One region of the Pseudoalteromonas sp. QJM3NY_22 genome, then DNA from elsewhere that is predicted to be linked to it. Evidence: predicted binding sites of a transcription regulator. Region 1 holds the regulator's gene; the other holds the start of a gene.
The links. The regulator sigma-54, encoded in region 1, starts transcription at its own class of promoters, with help from an activator protein. The targets are predictions, from matches to a motif close to GTTGGCACGNNNNTNGNNT.
Positions count from the first base shown of each region.

Region 1 (3,425 bases):
AGGCCGTGAAGTTGTAAAAAATGTAGGTCTGGAAGTAAAGGCTGGCAGCATAGTCGGGTTACTTGGCCCTAATGGTGCAGGTAAAACCACAACGTTTTATATGATTGTAGGCCTTGTACCTAGTGATAAAGGCAAGATTTCTATCGACGATAACGATATTACTCTTTTACCTATGCATAGTCGTGCTAGATTAGGCATTGGTTACTTACCCCAAGAATCATCAATTTTTAGAAAGCTTACTGTTTATCAAAACTTAATGGCTATTTTAGAAACACGTAAAGAGCTAAATAAGCAAGCAAGAGAAGACACACTTAACAATTTATTAGATGAATTTAGTATTCAGCACATTCGTGATAGCCAAGGTATGGCATTATCAGGAGGCGAGCGTCGCCGAGTTGAAATAGCGCGAGCACTAGCCGCTGCTCCTAAATTTATATTGCTTGATGAGCCTTTTGCTGGTGTTGACCCTATTTCAGTGTTAGATATAAAGAAAATAATAGAACACCTTAAAAATCGTGGTATTGGTGTGTTAATTACCGACCATAATGTAAGAGAAACTCTTGATGTTTGCGAAAAAGCCTACATAGTTTCTCATGGTGAGTTAATTGCATCAGGCACTCCAGAACACGTATTAAACGATAAAACAGTACGTGATGTTTATTTAGGCGAGCAATTTAGGCTGTAACATTTACGCCATGTCTTTAAGCATCTGCTAGTATTAATTATAACAACATAAAAGGATTGTTAGAGATACATGAGGCAATCATTACAGCTGCGCATGGGCCAGCAACTTACAATGACTCCACAGCTGCAACAAGCAATTCGCCTGTTGCAACTCAGTACATTGGATCTCCAGCAAGAAATACAAGAAGCACTCGACAGCAACCCCCTATTAGAGGTTGAAGAGCAAGATTACGCCGAAGATTCTGCTGGTAAAAACGAGCAAAAAGCAGATAACGACGATGTAACTGTTAGCGCAAATGCTGATGATGTTCCGAGCGAATATGAGCAAGACAGTGGTGAAGCACTTGCTAAAGATACGCTAAGTGATGAAATGGCTATGGATGTTAGTTGGGATGAATATATGAGCGCAGCCCCAGCATCATCATCAGGACCAATGCCTGAAGATGAATCTATATACCAAGGCTCCTCGACTGAAACGCTCCACGAATACCTAATGTGGCAACTACAACTGACTCCCTTTAGTCCTACCGATGAAGCGATTGCGATTGCGATTGTTGAAGCCGTCGATGATTCGGGTATTTTAACGCTAAGCTGCGAAGAAATTTTAGAAAGTTTTAATCAAGAGAACGAAGAAGACAACGAAGTTGAACTTGACGAAATAGAAGCTGTTTTAAAACGAATTCAATTGTTTGACCCTGTTGGTATTGCAGCACGTAGTTTACAAGAATGCTTATGTATTCAGCTGAACCAATACGATAAAGAAACACCCTATATTAATGAAACAAAAATGATTTTAACCGAGCACATTGATCTATTAGCTGCTCGCGACTATCGTACATTAATGAAAAAAACAAAGCTCAAAGAAGAAGAGCTTAAAGAAATAATGACTTTAATACATACTCTTAGCCCAAAACCGGCGGATACTATAGTTAGAGAAGAATCTGAGTATGTAATTCCTGATGTATCGGTGAAAAAAATAAAAGGTCGCTGGGTTGTTGAACTAAACCCAGATAGCATGCCTAAAATCAGAGTCAACAGCCAATATGCAGCAATGTCACGCACCGTTAAATCAAGTGGTGATAGCCAGTTTATTCGCTCGCATCTACAAGAAGCTAAATGGTTTATTAAAAGTTTAGAAAGTAGAAACGATACACTATTAAAAGTAACTAATTGTATTGTTAAGCAACAACAAGGTTTTTTTGAGCATGGCCCAGAAGCCATGAAACCAATGGTTTTAAATGATGTAGCAGAAATGGTCGAAATGCACGAATCAACTATTTCACGCGTAACAACTCAAAAATATATGCATACACCTCGCGGTATTTTTGAGCTTAAATATTTTTTCTCAAGCCATGTAAGTACTGAAAATGGAGGCGAATGCTCATCAACAGCAATACGCGCTCTCATTAAAAAATTAATCGCAGCAGAAAACTCAGCAAAACCATTGAGTGATAGTAAAATTGCAGATATATTAGCTGAGCAAGGAATAAAAGTAGCGAGACGTACAATCGCAAAGTATCGCGAATCTCTAGCTATTCCACCGTCAAATCAGCGAAAAAGTTTGATTTAAGACGCTAAACAAAGAGGGTAATGCTTATGCAACTAAACTTAACTGGTCGTCACGTAGAAGTAACTGATTCATTAAGAGATTATGTAAATACCAAATTTGCGAAGCTAGAAAGACACTCAGATCATATTAATAATGTTCATGTCATTCTTGATATAGAAAAATTAAACCAAAAAGCTGAGGCAACGATTCATGTAAGTGGAGCTGAGTTATTTGCCTCTACTGAACATCAAGATATGTACGCCGCCATTGACTCGCTGATTGACAAGCTCGATCGCCAAGTTATTAAACACAAAGAGAAGCTTGCTCGACACTAATATTATGAAATTAAGTTCACTTATATGCCAGGACTGCAGCAGAGCTGCGGTCCTTTTTAATAGTAAAAAAAGAATTTTAGAGTTCATCAGTCAACTTGCTCATGACAAGCTCCCATATCTTTCTCAACAAGATATTCTCAGCGCCTTAATGAATAGAGAAAAACTGGGAAGCACTGGTATAGGAAGAGGCATTGCAATCCCTCATGGGCGAATGAGCGGCGCAGAAGAGCCCTTAGCACTCGTATTAGTAAGCGAAACACCTATTAATTTTGATGCTATAGATAATCGCCCTGTTGATATATTTGTTGCTCTCATCGTACCTGATGGCGATAACCAGCAGCACTTAAAGACGCTCGCAACGATAGCTGATAAACTAAATAATAAAGATTTTTGTAAACAGTTACGCAGCGCAAAATCAGATACTGAGCTGTATCAAGTTATTGTAGAACAATCGTAATTAACATAATGGGTGATAAATGGAATTAATTATCATAAGTGGCCGTTCCGGTTCTGGAAAATCGGTTGCTTTACGCGTAGTTGAAGATTTAGGTTATTATTGCGTAGATAATATTCCAATTAATCTGCTACCTTCTTTAGTGAGAAGTGTATCTGATAACTACGACAAAATTGCAGTTAGTATTGATGTCCGTAATTTACCAAAAGAGCAAGATGAATTTAACGATATCCTTGAATACTTACCTGGCTTTGCTAAACCGACTCTGTTTTATCTAGACAGTGAGGATCAAACATTAATTAAACGTTTTTCTGAGACTCGCCGTCTACACCCGTTATCAGTTGACTCATTACCTCTTGATTTAGCAATAAAAAAAGAAAAAGAACTACTCGATGTTCTCACT
Region 1 covers NZ_CM149655.1:3,581,145-3,584,569, forward strand. The annotation lists gene lptB (LPS export ABC transporter ATP-binding protein) at 1-685, shown strand, start outside; gene AC0VZ4_RS16510 (RNA polymerase factor sigma-54) at 755-2,254, shown strand; gene hpf (ribosome hibernation promoting factor) at 2,281-2,568, shown strand; gene ptsN (PTS IIA-like nitrogen regulatory protein PtsN) at 2,573-3,025, shown strand; gene rapZ (RNase adapter RapZ) at 3,045-3,425, shown strand, end outside.

Region 2 (3,425 bases), 300 kb from region 1:
ACTGAAAATAGTTGCTTGAGATAGATTTATTATCCAGAGTTCAGGTTATTTAGGTTACAAATCTCGGGCAGCAATTAAACGCACCTAATCAAGGCAATATCTGACCTTAAAGGCCAATCGACTCTAACGTGCTGCTAGATAAATTATAATGAGCGGTTATTATTAACGCCAAGTTGTGTTTTTAGCTCGTTTGCAAAGCTCATAAACTTCTCTTTTATGGTGCGTTTTATTTTAACTTCAACCGACCCCATTACTGCTTTACCTTCAATATGAATAGTGGGTCCTTGGCGCTTGTTAAGCGATACCGACTTGTTTTCAAGGCTGCTTAAAATACAAAACATTTTAGAGACTACATTTACATGCTCTGGCACATAAATTTCATCGCTACCAAAAATACAGTTAACGTGAATCGTTACATTTTGATGGGTAAAAATGGCATCAGTAAAATCAAGCACTACAGAGCCCATAAAATTGGTTAAGTATATATTTTTTGGCACAACCCATTGGCCGCTGCGCTCGTTAGAACCCAAAATGCTGCGTAGCGTAAAATCATCATCGCTGTTTTGCTGTGCACTATAATGTGGAGTAAATTGCGATTGTTTTTCTGCTTTATATTGCTGATCGGTATTAAGTGTTAAGTCTTCAACTAGGATTAACAAAGCTTCATTACTACTTGCATCCATAGCCTCATCTAAGCGTCTTTCAAATGCATCCACTGAAATAACGCCATGGCTGTAATTATAAATTAATTGATCTATCACTTGTTCGCGTACCTGCTCTATTGGGCGGTCTTCAACTTTTACAGACATGGGTATTCCTTATTATATTTACTATTGGTGGTGAGTAAGCAAACGGCGTACCAAATATAATTTCAATAATTATCAGAGGCTTAATTTTTCAGTCTGTTTTTAGTTTTGTTATATTAACGATAGATTAACCAAAACAGCAATTATCTAGCTATTTTCACAATGTGAGAAAGTTTTACCGATGAGTCTGTAAATAGTTACACGGCTATAACATGAAATGAGTTAATTTAAATTCCAACCCATTGAATTTAAATGTTAAATTTAGTTGGCCTAAAGTTCGCATTAGTTAAAGTGTCTTTAATCAAAAGGAGAAAGATTATGAAAACATTTAACAAATCTATTATCGCGGCTTTAGTTCTTGGTACTACGGCTATGAGTGCCCAAGCAAACAGCTGGGAAAACGAAAGTAAAGATGCTTGGATTGATGGTAAGGCAGAAACAGTGCTACTTATGAACACTAATCTAAACAACTTTGACATTAACACTGATGTAAAAAATGGCAAGGTAGTACTTACAGGTAAAGTTGATAGCGAAATTGAAAAAGAGTTAGCAGAAGAACTTGTACTTAGCCTAGATGGCGTATCCGATGTTGAAAACAGCCTGACTGTTGTAAAAAACATGGATACCAAAAACACAGACAAAGACATGATGGATGATGGTGATAACGACCTAACAGACGCTAAAATCACCACCGTAATCACAACACGCTTCCTATTTGACTCAGAAGTTGGTGGTACAGACATAGATGTTGATACCGATAACGGTATTGTAACTCTAAACGGTTCTGTAGAATCTGAAGCTGAAAAACAGCTAGCGGTTAAAATTGCCAAAAATGCTGAAGATGTGCGCGACGTGGTAGATAAATTATCTATCGTTGCTGAATAATGCACTATACTCAAAGCCCAGTGAATCTGGGCTTTTTGTTTTTTAATTTTAAAGGAGTTAAGTTATGGATATCATTCGTATAATATTGTCAGTTTTATTACCGCCACTAGGTGTATTTTTGCAAGTAGGCTTAGGTATGCATTTTTGGTTAAATATTTTATTAACACTGCTAGGTTATTTCCCAGGGTTAATACACGCTATTTATATTATTGCTAAAAAGTAACGTTGTGTTATTTGTATTATTAGTTGTGTAAGTCAATTTTAAATACAGCTTAAAGAGGCACTTTTAATTGGCTTGCATGAATCCCTTCTCTTAAATTCCTCATTTTTACACATTACTCCCTCATAAAAGATTACTATTTAAGCAGTTAGCTTACTGATTGTTAAAATAAAGGTTTTTAGTAGTGACAAGCTCTCAAAAAGTTTTTATACTGCAACCCGCTTTAGTCGCTCTGTGACTGAACGCTTCAAAAATTAACTGCCTAGCAGTTATATAAAAGTTGGCCCCTTAGCTCAGTTGGTTAGAGCACACGACTCATAATCGTTAGGTCCCCAGTTCGAGTCTGGGAGGGGCCACCACTTTTACAAACTTTCCAAGTAAACACCTACTAACAGAAATTACCCTGTGCTACCTCTGTGCTACTTTTAATTATACTTATTAACTGGGTTGGGCTAAAGCGCTTAATACAAGAAAAATATTTATCGAATAAAACTACCTTGACTGCTTATACATCACCAGAAACATCGATAACTACAACTTCAATTGCATCTTTTAGTTGCTCACTTAGAGATGCCTCCAAAGCAGAGGCTAGTTCATCAACTGATTTAGGCTTATAATCCTTATAGTTTTTTGTGTTGGGTATCTTTCGTTTTGAGTCTAACCCGTACCAAAAAACTAAGAATATACCTCTCCCTGAGCGCTCTGCGTGTTTCATATATTGTTTGTATAATTGGTCCTTGGGTGCATCCCACAAATCAGGGTGATAGTGTCTCTTAATTTCGATAGGCAGTTTAAGATGCTGCTCTGTATAACTGCAAGCTATGTCAGCTCTTTTGTTTGCAAATTGAAGGTCTTCAGGCTCTGAGCTTATATAGTTAGGTAGTTTATTTCTAAGGAGTGTTAATAAAGCATCTCTTCCCTCATTTTCAGGCTTAGGATTAACTAACTTTCCGTATTGATCTACATTCCAAAATTGCTTATGAATATTAGCATTATCTGATTTAATAACTTTAGCTAAGTCATTTAAATGAGCTGACACTAAGGAAGATAAGTCATCAATATTTGATGGCTTTTGATTAAACAATGTATTCGCAGCCCCCTTCCATGATGGCTTTTTAAAGCTTGCTTCTCTATATAGCTGTTCAGAGTCATGAATTGCTGCCATTAATGTTTGATTGTATGTATTAAACTCAGGTTCGCTGAGCATACCTCTAAGAGCATTTCTTGCCACCGGAAGTGGAATCGATGCTAGTTTAAATATTGCATCTTTAACTACAGCAGAAGCCTCATGATCATTTCTATTCCCTGACCAACCACTTTTTGGTCTTGGAGTATTTACAAACCGTCTTGCAAACTCATTAGGGGCTGTTGATCTTTCACATTGGTAGCCAAATCATTGCACATGCCAGCGCTAACATACTCTCAAACTTGTAATTTCAATTTATCGTACCTTGTCGCTATAGCACGGAAGTGCTTTAGCCTTGCAAAGGCATTTTCAACTAAATGCCTGCGTA
Region 2 covers NZ_CM149655.1:3,881,334-3,884,758, reverse strand. The annotation lists gene AC0VZ4_RS18010 (LiaF domain-containing protein) at 144-809, opposite strand; gene AC0VZ4_RS18005 (BON domain-containing protein) at 1,125-1,691, shown strand; gene AC0VZ4_RS18000 (YqaE/Pmp3 family membrane protein) at 1,756-1,914, shown strand; tRNA gene AC0VZ4_RS17995 (tRNA-Ile) at 2,194-2,270, shown strand; gene AC0VZ4_RS17990 (hypothetical protein) at 2,417-3,076, opposite strand; partial or broken gene AC0VZ4_RS17985 (transposase) at 3,288-3,420, opposite strand.
Region 2: a site for sigma-54 is predicted at 1,071-1,089, ahead of AC0VZ4_RS18005 (BON domain-containing protein). Genes of this name have one in related genera too.